One region of the Pseudoalteromonas sp. BDTF-M6 genome, then DNA from elsewhere that is predicted to be linked to it. Evidence: predicted binding sites of a transcription regulator. Region 1 holds the regulator's gene; the other holds the start of a gene.
The links. Region 1 encodes NrdR, which represses ribonucleotide reductase genes. Its sites were predicted from a motif close to AAACACNANATNTNGTGTTT; they were not measured.

Region 2: nrdG (anaerobic ribonucleoside-triphosphate reductase activating protein) is a predicted target of NrdR. The motif match lies at 1,837-1,856, and genes of this name have one in related genera.

The regions. Positions count from the first base shown of each region.
Region 1 covers NZ_JAGXTQ010000004.1:15,312-23,217, forward strand. The annotation lists gene thiL (thiamine-phosphate kinase) at 1-300, opposite strand, end outside; gene nusB (transcription antitermination factor NusB) at 346-756, opposite strand; gene ribH (6,7-dimethyl-8-ribityllumazine synthase) at 766-1,230, opposite strand; gene ribBA (bifunctional 3,4-dihydroxy-2-butanone-4-phosphate synthase/GTP cyclohydrolase II) at 1,331-2,437, opposite strand; gene KD147_RS09995 (riboflavin synthase) at 2,455-3,111, opposite strand; gene ribD (bifunctional diaminohydroxyphosphoribosylaminopyrimidine deaminase/5-amino-6-(5-phosphoribosylamino)uracil reductase RibD) at 3,114-4,259, opposite strand; gene nrdR (transcriptional regulator NrdR) at 4,261-4,710, opposite strand; gene glyA (serine hydroxymethyltransferase) at 4,802-6,058, opposite strand; gene KD147_RS10015 (error-prone DNA polymerase) at 6,253-7,906, opposite strand, start outside.
Region 2 covers NZ_JAGXTQ010000003.1:584,399-592,304, forward strand. The annotation lists gene nrdD (anaerobic ribonucleoside-triphosphate reductase) at 1-1,354, opposite strand, end outside; gene nrdG (anaerobic ribonucleoside-triphosphate reductase activating protein) at 1,357-1,809, opposite strand; gene KD147_RS09785 (group I truncated hemoglobin) at 2,045-2,521, opposite strand; gene KD147_RS09790 (ribonucleotide reductase subunit alpha) at 3,035-3,421, opposite strand; gene KD147_RS09795 (PM0253 family protein) at 3,522-3,857, opposite strand; gene can (carbonate dehydratase) at 3,850-4,545, opposite strand; gene KD147_RS09805 (peptidylprolyl isomerase) at 4,559-5,344, opposite strand; gene narI (respiratory nitrate reductase subunit gamma) at 5,393-6,076, opposite strand; gene narJ (nitrate reductase molybdenum cofactor assembly chaperone) at 6,073-6,816, opposite strand; gene narH (nitrate reductase subunit beta) at 6,821-7,906, opposite strand, start outside.

The DNA of each region.
Region 1 (7,906 bases):
CTCTTCCAGCCATTGCATATCGGCATGGGGCAAGGTTAAAGCCACCGAGACCCAAGCCGGCTCGGCGCCCATGGCGGCCAAGTCGCTGAGGTTCACGGCGATGGCGCGATGCCCTAAAGCCCGTGGAGGAATGTCCTCAAAGAAGTGTACGCCACAAACCATGGTGTCTGTGGTCACCGCTAATTGGCTGTTCTCCGGTACGGTGACGATAGCGCAATCATCCCCTATCCCCAAATTGACGTCGCGACGAGTGATGCCACGGCCTTTGAAGTAGCGATTAATTAATTCAAATTCTTGCATACACAAAAAAGCCGGCCTGGGCCGGCTCTCCTTGTTGTCAGGTACTTAACTACGCAGTTCCTTGACCGCCTTATCAAGCACGCCATTAACGAATTTATGGCTGTCATCGGCACCAAATGTTTTTGCCAATTCAATGCCTTCGTTAATCGCCACTTTATAAGGTACGTCTTCACGGAATTTTAACTCGTAAGCGCTCAGACGTAGAATGGCTTTCTCTACCATATCAATGTCTTCGTATGGACGTGTTAGGTGCGGAGCTAAAATGGTGTCCAACTGTTTAAAGTTAACGGCCACGCCACGTGCGAGATCTTTAAAATACTCCACATCGACCTTAGATACGTCGTTCTCAATCAACATATTCTGTTCGATGTCGGCAATGGCATTGCCACTCATTTGCCAAGAGTAAACGGCCTGGAGGGCCAATACGCGCGCTTTGCGTCTAGCTGCTGGTTTCACTGTGAACCCTTAAATTTTGTCTAAAACATTAACCATTTCTAGGGCACTTAGTGCAGCTTCGCCACCCTTGTTGCCCATTTTTGTACCGGCACGCTCAATGGCCTGCTCGATGCTTTCCGTGGTTAATACCCCAAAAGCAACCGGTACATCGTATTCTAGCGATACTTGCGCCAGACCCTTGTTCGACTCACCGGCAACCAGGTCGAAATGTGGTGTGCCACCACGAATAATTACGCCCAGAGCGATAATGGCATCGTGCTCGCCTTTAGCGGCAAGGCGTTTAGCCACAAGCGGTAACTCAACGGCGCCCGGTACATAAACCACGGTGATGTCGTCGTCACTGACGTTGCCAGTGCGCTTTAACTCATCCACCGCGCCATCAAGTAGGCTGCTGCCAATGAAGTCATTAAAACGTGAAATCACGATGGCAAATTTTTTGCCCGGTGCAAACTTGTTACCTTCAATAATTTTCATCTATAAACCTTAATTGATATTGCCAACGCGTGATGCGGGGCGAACTAGGGGTATCGCAAAATTGCCGCGCATCATACCATAACTGAAAAAAAATAGCTGCTTATTCTGGCTGTACGTAATCAACCACTTCAAGGTGGAAGCCCGACAGCGCGTGATACTTCTTCGGCATACTCATCAAGCGCATCTTGGTAATGCCCAAATCCGCTAAGATTTGTGAGCCAATACCTACGGTACGCGATGTGCCTTGAATCTTACGATGATTCGCCTGCTTACCCTCGTCTTCCATAGCAAACGCCTTCACCATGGCTTCGATGTCTTCGCTGCACTCTTGTTTGCCTAAGATCACCAAGACCCCGCCCTGCTCGGCGATATACTTCATGGCCTTGGAAAGCGTCCAGCTGCGATCGGCACCGCGATCGGAAAGCAGAATATCGTTAAAGGTGCTTTGCAGATGTACACGCACCAGAGTTGGGTCGGTAATTTCGCCCTTCACCATAGCGTAGTGCAACTGGCCGTCGATGGTGTCCTTGTAAGTCACCAGCTCAAACTCGCCATGTTCAGTCGGCAGCTTACACTGCGCCACCTTCTCTATGGTGGTTTCATTAAGGTTACGGTATTCAATCAGATCGGCAATGGTGCCCATCTTAATGCCGTGCTCTTTGGCGAACACTTCCAGTTCCGGGCGACGAGCCATGGTGCCATCCGGATTAAGGATTTCCACAATCACGGACGAAGGCTCAAGACCCGCAAGACGAGCTAGATCACAGCCTGCTTCGGTGTGACCGGCTCGAGTTAATACGCCACCCGGCTGCGCCATAATCGGGAAAATATGACCTGGCTGAACTATGTCTTCAGCAACCGCGCCTTTGGCCACGGCGGCCTGTACGGTACGGGCACGGTCGGCGGCGGAAATACCGGTTGTCACACCCTTGGCTGCCTCGATAGACATGGTGAAGTTAGTAGAGAACTGAGCGCCATTGTTTTTAACCATCAGCGGCAGGGCCAATTGCTCGCAACGCTCCTGTGTCAGCGTCAAGCAAATCAGGCCTCGGCCATAGGTCGCCATAAAGTTAATCGCATCAGCACTGATGTGCTCGGCGGCAATAATCAGGTCGCCTTCGTTTTCACGATCTTCATCGTCCATCAAGATGACCATTTTGCCATTTTTAATGTCTTCGATGATCTCCGCTGCGCTATTCAAACTCATATATTGCCCATTATGTGTTATTTGATAAATCCAGCCTGAATGAGCAGGCTTTCGGATACTGTTGATTCTGCTTTCGGAGCTTGCGCTCCTTGAATAAGGCGCTCCAAGTAACGCGCTATTTGATCGACCTCGAGATTGACCTTAGTGCCAACCTGAAATTCGGCGATCGTTGTTTGTGCCAGCGTGTGCGGCACAATCGTTAATTTAAACTGGTTACCGTCGATTTCATTGACGGTCAAACTGGCGCCGTCGATGCACACCGAGCCCTTGTAGGGAATGTACTTCATCAGCGCTTCTGGCGCCGCCAGCCAATATTCGATGGCGCGGGCATTAGGGCTGACCTTAACCACCTCGGCGATGCCATCCACATGGCCGGAAACCAAGTGTCCACCCAAGCGCGAAATCGGCTGTAGAGCCTTTTCTAAATTGACCCGCTGGCCACGCTGATAGTGCGCAAAACGGGTCAGTGACAATGTCTCTTTTGACACATCGGCACTAAAGCCATCGCTGAATTTTTCGGTGACCGTTAAGCAGACGCCATTGGTGGCGATGCTATCGCCAAGCGCCACATCACTCATGTCTAAGTTGTCACTTTGTACGCGCACGCTAAGGTCGCCATCAACCAAGGTGAGGGAGCTGAGTGTGCCCGTTGCTTCAATAATGCCTGTAAACATGGCTATTCTACTCTAAGTTGCTCTAAGGTAAGGCGAATATCCTCACCAATTGGGGTCATATCGCTAAAGTGCATGGTCGGCACCTGCGCCATTGCCGTAAATGGGCCCATATTTAACAGCCCTTTGGCATCGCTGCCCATTAATTTTGGCGCAATATAAACAATGTAGCTATCAATGAGTTGCTGCTGTGCCATGGCACCAGCCAGGGTCGCGCCCGCCTCTAGCCAGACGGAGTTAATTTCGCTCTGCGCCAGCTGTGCAAGCAAGGCATCGAGATTGACCTGGCCATTTTCAAGGCCATCGCACACCAACTCGGTTACATTGTTGGGCCACACGGGCGGTTTATCAAGCTCTTTGGGGTTAACACCTGCTGTGCTTGAGCGCACTAATAATATCTTGCCTGGCTGTTGAAAAAGCGCAAGATCCGGAGTCAGCCGATAACGGCTATCTAAGATCACCCGCAGCGGTTGACGCACCTGTGGCAACACATATTCGCTACGCTGGCTGTCGTCTAGGCGCACATTAAGCTTGGCATCGTCCATCAACACGGTATCGGCACCACTTAAGATGGCACAGTGCTGGGCACGCAATAGGTGAACATCTTTACGCGCCTCGGGGCCGGTGATCCATTTACTCTCACCATTGGCCAGAGCGGTTTTACCATCGAGGCTGGCGGCCAGCTTACAGGTGACATAGGGACGTCCGCTGCGCATGCGTTTTAAAAAGCCCAGGTTTAACTTCTCGGCTTCTTCACCAAGCAAACCGGATGCGACCTCTATGCCCGCCTCGGCGAGCATCTTCATGCCGCGGCCACTGACCTGCGGATTAGGGTCTTGCATGGCGCAGATCACTTTCGCGACCTTGGCCTTGATCAGGGCGCCGGCACAGGGGCCGGTGCGACCGGTATGACTACAGGGCTCAAGCGTAACATAGGCGGTGGCGCCTTGGGCATTATCACCCGCCGCCGCCAAGGCGTGCACTTCGGCGTGTGGAGTACCCGCCTGTTGGTGAAAACCTTCCCCTATTACTTGGCCATTTTTAACCAGAACACAGCCGACATTGGGATTGGGTGTGGTGGTGAATCGACCTTGATAAGCAAGCTCAATGGCTCGGCGCATATAGCGCTTATCGTCCGCACTGAAGGTCATCTTAATCTCCTAGGCGGGCGATTTCTTCACCGAATTCACGGATATCTTCAAACGAGCGATAGACGGAGGCAAAGCGCACATAAGCAACCTTATCTAAACCTTTCAGCGCTTCCATAATGCACTCGCCAATCAGTTGTGAACTGACTTCACGTTCACCGGTGGCGCGAATTTGTGACTTGATTTGATGCACCACTTCATCGACTTGTTCTGTTTTTACTGGTCGACGCTCTAACGCGCGGTGCAGGCCATTTTGCAGCTTGTCTTCATTAAAAGGCTCACGGGAACCATCACGCTTGATCACGCGCGGCATCACCAACTCGGCTCCTTCGAAGGTGGTAAAACGTTCGTGACACTCATTGCATTCGCGACGACGACGAACTTGGTGGCCACCACCGACCAGGCGTGAATCAATAACCTTGGTGTCTTTAGCGCTGCAGAAAGGACAATGCATAGTGAATGGGATTCCTGTAGATAACAAAAAGGCCGCAAAAATTGCGGCCTTTATCATACACAAATGTTTGTGTAATAGCTATTTCACACTGTTATGCGTAAACAGGGAACTTAGCGCAAATCGCTTTCACTTTTTCTTTCACTTGTGCCTGAACATCTGTGTTGTCGATGTTATCAAGTACGTCACAGATCCAGCCCGCTAGCTCTTTCGCTTCGGCTTCTTTGAAACCACGACGAGTGATAGCCGGAGAACCGATACGTAGACCCGAGGTTACAAACGGTGAACGTGGATCGTTTGGTACCGAGTTTTTGTTTACCGTGATGTTGGCATTGCCAAGAGCGGCATCGGCATCTTTACCCGTGATGTCTTTATCGATCAAATCAAGAAGGAACAGGTGGTTGTCGGTTTTACCCGATACTACCTTGTAGCCGCGCTCTTGTAGTACTTCAACCATGGCTTGAGCATTAGCAACAACTTGCTGCTGGTATGCTTTAAATTCAGGCTGCAGTGCTTCTTTGAAAGCAACCGCTTTAGCTGCGATTACGTGACATAGAGGACCACCCTGGCCACCTGGGAATACGGCGCTGTTTAGCTTTTTGTAGATCTCTTCATCGCCACAGTTAGACACGATTAGACCACCACGAGGACCGGCTAGCGTCTTGTGCGTTGTGGTTGTTACCACGTGTGCGTAAGGCACTGGGCTTGGGTATACGCCAGCGGCAATAAGACCGGCAACGTGAGCCATATCAACAAACAGGTAAGCACCTACTTTGTCGGCGATTTCACGGAAACGTTTCCAGTCAACGATACCTGAGTAAGCAGAGAAACCACCGATGATCATTTTCGGCTTATGCTCAAGCGCTAGCGCTTCAACCTGATCGTAATCGATTTCGCCGGTTGCTTCGTTAAGACCGTACTGGATTGCATTGTACATCTTACCTGAGAAGTTTACGTGTGCACCGTGAGTAAGGTGACCACCGTGCGCCAGGCTCATGCCTAGTACCGTATCGTGTGGCTGAAGAAGTGCCTGGAAAACAGCAGCATTTGCTTGCGAACCGGCGTGCGGTTGTACGTTTGCGTACTCGGTGCCGAATAGCTCGTTAGCACGGTCAATGGCCAGTTGCTCAACCACGTCAACATGCTCACAACCACCGTAGTAACGCTTACCAGGGTAGCCTTCTGCATATTTGTTGGTTAGTTGTGAACCCTGCGCTTCAAGTACGCGTGGGCTACAGTAGTTCTCAGAGGCGATTAGCTCGATGTGCTCTTCTTGGCGAGCTACTTCTGCGTTCATCGCATTGGCTAATTCTGGGTCAAAGTCTGCAATGTTCATGTTACGTTCTAACATGCTGTCTCCTAGGTGCAACGTGATTGTCGATATGAAAGGCCGCTATTGTACGCGTAAACGGCGCGTTTGCCTATTGGCTAAGGGTGAGGTTATTTAAACAGGGATTGAATTTTTTTCACAGCCCTAAAAGAATGATATTTTTTAATCTCACACATAAATATTTTAAATAAAAAATAAGAAGTCCATTTTTATTACTAATGAAAAAAGCGACTCTTTAGAATTAAAGCCGGTAATTTATCGCTGTGATCGATTAAGCGCCCGGCAATCACATGGACTACCCCCTGATGATGCTCCACCACCCCTTTGACCTCCAACAGACGCGCCGTTAAAAACGCCTTCTGCTGTGCCTTGGCGGTGGCCAGCCAAACCACCACATTAATATTACCGGTATCGTCTTCCAGGGTTAAAAAGGTCACCCCCGCGGCACTGCCCGGCGACTGGCGTCCGGTAACCAAACCGGCGATGGTGACACTGGCGCCATTGCGACATTGGCTTAATTCGGTGGCCTTCTTAGCATTGATAAACATCCCTTGTTGGCGTAAATAGGTTAACGGGTGCGCTCCCATGTTCACGCCCATGCTGGCGTAATCTTCCAGGGTATCCTGTATGCCACTGGGCGCCGCTAAGGCAGCCTGTGTTTCTTTCCCTTCGACGGCTTCCTGCTCAGCAAAAAGAGGTAAACGCTGCTGCTTATCCATTATGTGCCAGCGGCTGTTAAACCTGTCCTTGGCAATGGCCGCCAGGGCATTGCTGCTGGCGAGCGTTTCCAGCTCCCCTTCGAGTAAGCCATGGTGATACAGCTCGCTAATGCTGTGATAGCCCGACTTGGGGCGCTGCGCAATCAACTTGGCTGCACTTTGCGCACTGAACCCCTTGATACAGCAAAAACCCAAACGCACGGCGAAGTGCTCGCCCTGGCGTATTACCTGGTGCTCCCAGGCGGAGTGATTTACATCCACTGCCAGTATGTTTATATCGTGACGCCGAGCATCCTGCACCAGTTGGTCGAGAGAATAAAAGCCCATGGGTAAACTGTTGGCCAAGGCGCAAAAAAACACCTCAGGATAGTAGTATTTAAGATAGGCCGATACATAGGCCAAGACCGCAAAACTGGCGGAGTGGGATTCGGGAAAGCCATACTCGCCAAAGCCGCAAATTTGCTGGTAGATGCGCTCGGCAAATTGATAATCATAACCGCGCTGCAGCATGCCATCGATCAGTTTTTGTTTGAACTGGGTGAGCTCGCCGTCACGTTTCCATTTGGCCATGGCGCGGCGAAGTTGATCGGCTTCGCCGCCACTGAATCCGGCGGCGACCATGGCCACCTTGATCACCTGCTCCTGGAAAATAGGCACCCCGAGGGTGCGTTTTAACACCTGCTCCACCTGCTTGGAGGGATATTCCACCGCTTCATCACCATCGCGTCGGCGTAAATAGGGATGCACCATGTCCCCTTGAATCGGCCCGGGACGGACGATGGCAATTTGGATCACCAGGTCGTAATAACAGCATGGCTTTAAGCGCGGCAGCATACTCATTTGCGCCCGCGATTCGATTTGAAACACGCCAACGGTGTCGGCCTTTTGCAGCATTGCAAACACCTGAGGATCATCCCCTAGGCGGGTAATATCGGCAATGCTCAGTGTATGCTGATAGTGCTTTTCTAATAGCTTAAAGCTACGTTGAATGGCGCTCAACATGCCCAAGGCCAGCACATCAACCTTAAGCAGCTTCAGGCTTTCTAAATCGTTTTTATCCCACTGGATCACGGTCCGTTCGGCCATGGCGGCATTCTCAACGGGCACCAGCTCATGCAGTGGTCCTTCGGAGATCACAAAGCCACCCACA
Region 2 (7,906 bases), on a different contig from region 1:
ATTTTGCATTTTTCACTCCCAAGTTTTCTGCTGGCACAAACTCGGTATTGAATAAATAACCATACTCTTTACTGGCCGCGCGATTAGCCTCGTAAATCACCTGCAATTGCTGGCGAACAAAGGACTTATATTGCTCATTGTTACCCACTTGCAAGCCCTGGGCTTCTGCCGCTTCAACCATGCCATTTATCCCTATGGTCAAATATTGCTTATCCATACTAATGAAACCAGCGTCATAGACACTTAGCATATGGCTCTCAAGGTAGTCTTGCATCACGCTACGATAAGCCACCTGATACTTATGAATTTTTTCTACCTCAACGGACAATTCTCGCCCATCTTGTATCAGTCGGTTCATATTAAGGGTAATAACATTGATAGAGCCCGTAGAAATACCACCGGCGCCTAAGGTGTAGGAAAACGTATTGTCGTTGATTTCATTGCGTAAACGACAACATGAAGCAAGAGAATCTGGGTTATCGGATTGATAAATAAAGAAGCCATTACCAGCCGCCAGCTGCTCGGCACAAAATGCTTTAAACGCTTGATCTCTGACTTGCCCTTCGTGCGTTAGCATCGCCGCGGTGATCACCGGAAAGGTCAAAATGGCTTTCTCACGCTCCTGATTGAACCAACTCATGAAATAACGCTGTAACTTTTCAACTGACTGCCAAACAGGGGCGCTGCCATCAGGAAAAACAAAATGGGCAAACAGGGCATTAAAATAACCCTCATCATATAAGGAGATATTCCAAAATACACTTTGATAGCCCCGTGCCGCAGCTGGCTGGTTTAGTGCATAAACGACATGCTGTAAATGGTTGGCTATCTCCTTGGTGTGGGTTTGTAGATATTCATCGCCCAGATCCTTACGGGCGAAATAGTCGAAATAAGTTAAAAACTCGACCGTCGCAATGGCACCAGCAAACTGAGCGCTGACCGCAAATACCAGGTTTATAAAGGAACCACAAAAAGAAGCGAGATGTTTAGGTGCCCGAGACTCACCACCGAGCTTGGTTAAACCATCGAGCAGAAACGGGTATAAGGTAATGGATGCACAGTAGGGTTTAAGACTGGTTTCGTCATGGACATAAATTTCATGCTCTTCTATCTGCCTGACATATTCCTTAGCCAATTGTGCATCAAACAAGTTCGCGATTTTGTGTGTGATAGCGGCTCGATTTATCTGAATAACGTAATCTTTGCAGGTTTCCGCCTCTAAGGTAGCAATATTTTTACTGGTCACATTGGCATTACTATCGAGGGCCGAACCATCGGCGGCGTTGGCTGCGCTGCAATAACGCGCGATAAAGGCCAGTTTTTCGTCAATTAACTCTGCGGGTAACTTTTTCATTATCAGGTCCTTATAAATCTATAGTTGAGAGATTGATGTGAACGCAAATCAATAAAGCGTTGGTTGGTTGTTGGGCTATCTAGTCCCCCTAGCGCCGCTTTCCAGGGACCCGTTTTAAGGTAAGTAAGTACCGACTTAAGCTGCTCACCAATATTATCAGCCCCGGTATAGAGACAGGTTTTAAGGCCCTGAGCACGCGCAATTTTTAACATGCGAAAGAGTGTTTGCGGATGCCATTCGCCACCAAAAAACAGTACGCAGGTAATCAGCCCCTGATACTTTAATAGCAGTTCGTTAAAGCGATCTTCACTCAGTGGCGTGCCATCGTCTGCATTCCACGTCGCTTTACTGTGACAACCCTTGCACCCTATTGGGCATCCACTAACGGTGAAGGCCAAAGACACTTCATCTGGCACCTCTTGAAAGACCACCTGGGGATAAAATACGTTAAACATACTATATATTGTGTTTTTTATTTTATTTAACACAATATATAGTCTCGCGCGGCGATTAAACAATACTCAATAGGGGGTAGGCTGGTGCTGAAATTATGAGAAGTGAAGAACTAAACGAACGAGGTTCCACTGTAGTTAGGAACAAAACATACTAAAAAGGGGGAAGCCTCACTTCCCCCTTTTTATTCCTGTGGTTAATGAACGACCCCATCTATTGGAGTCGAGCCTCTGTCGCTTAGGGCACTGCAGCGACTATATCCGCCTTAGTGGTGCCAATGATCGCCAACAGTTCATTTCCCTCTGCCTCAGGCACCTTATGTTTGGCAAGAATCTCCTTAAAAACCTCAACCATGCGTGCCCATTCCTTGTCGGTAATATTCAAATGGGCATGGGCTGTTTTCATACTACGCCCCTGGTATTTGCAAGGCCCACCGGTAACCTCGCATACCATGGCGGTGACGTGATACTTAAGATAAGGCGCCGGCACGCGATTTCTCGCTTCATCTATGGCCGGGTTGGCATTAAGCACCTGATCAGGCATTAAGGCATCGATAAAATCACTGACTACCACAGAAATAGGCGCCAGTCCCCCAAGGCGTTGGTAAAGTGTCGCCGCTTGCTCTTCATTTGCGGCCTTGGCCGCGGTACTTGTCAGGCTGAGTGTAATGATGAACACTCCCCAGACGGCTAAGGTATGAATGATCTTGTTCATTTTGTATCTCTCTTTGAAATTTTCTGCCCATTAAAAAGCCTAGCGCAAGCAAGCATTTTGTCAGTGTTCAATTTAGATACAACTTAGGTTCACACTTCAATTTTATGTTCTTGATAGAATTGGGCTTTTAGGACGACGATGAACCCACCCTATGAAGAAATCCTACGCCGGGCAGACCGAGTACAAACATCACCGGATGGGTGTAATCCCAGCAACTGCATTAAGGTTGCCGGCAAGCTAAAGGCTGTAAGAGCGCACTATTCCTTCTGTCATTAGCGGCTTAAAAAAGCGGCAAGCGTCCTCTGAACTATGAGAAGGCTTTATACTTGGACAGCGTCTTACAGAGAAAACGCTGATATCGCTGAAAGACGCGAGCTCAGAGGGATGCAAAAAAGCGCTTTACTGAAGACACACCGCCAGTAAATAAAAAGCCAGCAAGAGCTGGCTTAACGGTGAGCAAAACCAGCATCACACGGTTTTGCTACTAGGGACTTAGGAGAGATGATTTACGGGCTAGTTAGCATGCATTTCGATCGGATTTTGCTGGCGATCAAAAATCACATAATTAGCAATATTTTGTCCACTGACCAGATCATTGGTCATTTTATTTAAATAAGGCTCGGCATCTTCACTGCTCGGGGCTTTTCCTAATACGCCGCTGAGGCTGGCGATGAGCATAAAGTCCCACTGCGCAGAAATACCATCAGCCTCTTGGCATAATGACGAAAAATCCTCGATTTCACTCGGCAGTTTATCGACACACATGGTTGGCGTGAGGGTTCCTCGGGCATTTTTTTTGCTTTTGTTACTTTGCTCCGCTTTGGCAAATAAGAATAACAGCCGCTGCGGATCGGGCTGTTCCTTGGCATAGCTAAGTAGATCACTAAACTGACTAATCATGTTGGTTCTCGAATGATTTTATTTAAGCCAGTGTAACCGCTGACTCGCTCTAAGCTATTCCTCTTAGTGGGTAGAAACGAAGATGGAAAGTGGGTAGTAACTACATACAACCACCACAGCTGCCGCAACGCCAATCCTCGGCGTCGACGGCTTGGTAGAACCAACGCATATGCTGCTCATCGATGGGGATATGATGGGTAATAAAGAGCTCACTGAGCCAGTCTATATTGGCCAAAATCCAGTCATCTTCCTGTAAACCCTCGCTAAACTCGGGATCATCGTCAAAAATGGGATCATAGACTCCCCATGTGCCCATATCCCGTTCCCCTTGTATGTCGGCGAGTGTTAATGGCAAACCTTGATAGCTGATTTGCCAATGCCCTAGACACAAAGTATGCCCTTGCGCAGTCCATCGTGCCGAAAATGGGTTAGTCATTGGCTTCTAAAGAACAGCAAAGGGATGGACGAATATCCGGTCGCTGCCCTCGCTCTGTGGGCTGCAAGTTATACAATTCTGACAGCGTAGTGGCATTGGCAATGGTCACATTTAAGTCCTTGAGCAAGCCATCACAAATACTATAGATGGCGCCGTGTATACTCACTTTTTGACCACGCTGCCAGGCATGAAGTATGGATTTGCTTTTTGCTAGGTTGACCACTTGGGCCATAACATTGAGTTCGCACAACCGGTTAAGCCTCTGATCACGAAAGCGCAGCGCCTGTAATTCTTGATAATGCGTATAGTAGATATCCTTGATTGATCTTAACCAGCTGTCGACCAAACCATGCTCTTTGGTGTCCATCGCCGCTTGCACTCCACCACAACCATAATGGCCCGTAACAATAATGTGCTCAACTTTCAGCACCTCTACCGCATATTGCACCACCGACATACAGTTATAGTCCATGGGATGCACCAGATTAGCGATGTTGCGATGCACAAAGAGTTCACCCGGAGCTAAGCCGACAATTTCATTGGCTGGCACCCGTGAATCAGCACAACCTATCCACAGGTATTTAGGAGTTTGTTGCGCCGCTAAGCGTTCGAAAAACAGGGGGTCCTGAGCCTTTTTATCAGCAGCCCAAAGACGATTGTTATCATATAAGTCAGCCAAATGACACATACCCCCTCCCCTGTTACTGCATCAACGGACTGTCGTTGGCGACAAAGTTAAACCCTTTGATTTGAGCTTCATCGGCCAGGTGCTGAATGTATTGAGCAATGGCTTTGTGCTGCACCTTTTCATCCAGGTAAGCCGCAATTTCATCTTTCACCATGGTATAGGGCAATGCCTTGCCTTCCACTTTACGGGCGACAAACACCACGTGATGACCATAGCGCGACTCCACCGGGTAATGGATCAAACCTTCGCTGGCTTTAAACAAGGCCTTTTCAAACTCAGGGACCGTTTGCCCCGAACTCACCTGGCCTAAGTTACCGCCTTGCTCTTTGGATGGGCAATCTGAGTGCTGCCGTGCCAGATCTGCAAATCCGTTGTCACTTTCTGCTAATTGCGCAATAAGAGTCTGCGCCAGCTCTTTAGACTGCTCCCGTTGCTGTAAGTCTTCTGGATCTGAACTAATGAGAATGTGCTTCACTTCCACAAGAGGCGAAGTGCAAAACTTGTCGCGGTTGACCTCAAAGTAGCGTTCACACTCTTGTTCTCCGGCCTTTGGAGTCACGACTTCGATATCAATCAACTGCTCTATGACGGCATCGGGACAAACTTTTTGCTCTTTATCGATCAGCTCTAAGGTCATTGCGCGCTGGCGCAACAGTTCGCTGAACACTAATGCTTCGGTCGCCTTAATCATCGCATCTCGACGTGAAGCTGCGGGGTGGTACTGCACCTCACCGTCAATGTCACTGGCGGGAATTTTAATATCGTTGACGTAGACGTCAGGGGTGTTGGTAAGACTCATCTCTACTTCCTCCGGGTGTGGAACCGGGGTAACCCCGGTTCAATGCTGTTAACCTTTTTGTCTTACAACTTGGTAGTTTCGACGCAAATAACGCCCAGGAAGACTCCAAATATGCACCAAACGACTGAATGGGAATAACACCAGTAAGGTTAAACCAAAGAAGATGTGTGCCTTATAGATAAAGCCAACACTGGCAATGGCTGCACTGGCTGCGGTCAGGTCAAAGGTCACTATATTTTGCGCCCAGGCCATCATTTTCAGCATCTCCGAGCCATCGAGGTGGGCAAAAGAAAACAAGATGCTCACCAAACCCAGGATCAACTGGATATATAAGGAGACTAAAATCAAAATATCCATATTTGAGCTGGTTGCACGAATCCGTGGATTCGTTAAACGACGCTTAAGTAGAATGGTCAACCCATAAAAACAAATAATGCCGAATACTCCCCCTAGGGTCATGGCTACTTTTTGCTTAAATGCGGCGGTCACGCCCAGAAAATCCCACACCTGATGCGGTGTTAATAAGCCCACAAAGTGACCCAGCAAGATCATAATGACGCCAATGTGGAACGCTTTAGAGCCTTTTTTCAGCTGCTTGCTTTCCAATAATTGACTCGAGCTCGTTTTCCACGTGTATTGCTCACGGTCATAGCGAACTAAACACCCGAGCAAGAAAATGGCTAAGGCAAGATAAGGATAAATACCAAAGAGTAAAGTGTTTAAGTAACTCATAATGGACTCCCAACCGACTTGGACTGCGCACCAGACGCCGCCGCATCGACAAAGTTAATAGGTAATTCACTGCTGCGGTCTTGCAGCGAAGATGGTTTGTGCTGATTGGTAGGACACCCCCCATTGACGGCATCGCCCCCAAAGCTAACAGCCTCTTCTTCCCATACTTTGTCGATGGCTTCGCGGCTGTCATCACGCTTTTCGTTATCAATTTGAGCTAATACATCATCGATAGACACATCGGCCTGGGCTAACTTCAACAAGGCTAAAAAAACAAGGTGATAATCGTTATCACGTTTTTTCAAGCGGGCTGCCAGAAGCGCCAGTATATGAGCCACGTCGGCCAACCAATGGGCCTGTTCCTGAACCGGCTGAGTCGCGACAAACTCCAAATACAAGGGGATATAATCGGGCAGCTCTCTTACAGAAATATTCAAGCCAGCGGCTTTATATTGCTCCATAAGTTCAACCATGGCTTGACCTCGGTCACGGGACTCACCATGAACATGCTCGAACAACAACAGTGACAAAGAGCGGCCACGTTCGAATAAACCATCATACTCGGCCTGCCAATCAAGCAGGTCCATGGTTAGACGCCGTTCGATAAAGGCACTCAAGGCGGTTTTGAATTCATTATCAAAGCCCTCTTGCGCTGCAACCTCAGCTAACAGCTCCTCTTGGTGCGCGTTGAGCGCACCATTTGGGTAATCGATTAATCGAGAAAGAATTTTTAATATCATGATGTTAATCCTGTACTTCGATTGGGATGATTTGGCGCTCACCCTGCTTTTGGCCACCAAATAAGTTCACACCTGAACTACCGCCACTACAGCCGTTACCAAAACTAAAACCACAACTGCTCTTCATATCATAAGCATCTTCGGCATAAGCCTTATGACTGGTGGGGATCACAAAGCGATCCTCATAGTTTGCAAGCGCCATAATGTGGTACATGTCTTCTACCTGAGCCTGGGACAAGCCAACTTGTTTGAGCACCTCGAGATCAAGTTCTCCATCCACCTGCTCCGAACGCTTGTAAGCGCGCATTGCAAGCATGCGTTCAAGCGCATGTATCACCGGCTGTTCGTCACCTGCCGTTAATAGGTTAGCCAGGTATTTAACCGGTATACGCAGCGACTTGAGGTCGGGAATCACCCCGTTCATGCCCACACTGCCCTGTTGTGCAGCACTTTGAATTGGACTCAATGGCGGGATATACCAAACCATAGGCAAGGTACGGTATTCTGGGTGCAGTGGCAGTGCCACTTTCCAATCCATTGCCATTTTATAAACCGGTGAGTCGATAGCCGCATCCAACCAGGCCTGGGGAATGCCTTCCTTACGGGCCGCTTCCTGAACCTCAGGGTCGTTCGGGTCAAGGAAGATATCGCACTGAGCCTGATACAAGTCTTGCTCGTTCTCGACACTGGCCGCCTCTTCAATGCGCTCAGCATCGTAAAGCATCACACCGAGGTAACGGATACGACCAACACAGGTCTCTGCACATACGGTGGGTTGGCCGCTCTCAATACGTGGGTAACAGAAGATACACTTTTCCGATTTGCCGGTTTTCCAGTTGTAGTAGATCTTCTTGTACGGACAGCCACTGACGCACATACGCCAACCGCGACACTTATCCTGGTCGATTAGCACAATGCCATCTTCTTCACGCTTATAGATAGCGCCGCTTGGACACGAGGCCACACAAGCTGGATTTAAGCAGTGCTCACACAGGCGCGGCAGATACATCATGAAGGTCTTTTCGAACTGGCCATAAATGTCCGCCTGAATTTGATCGAAGTTTTTATCTTTACGACGATTCTTAAACTC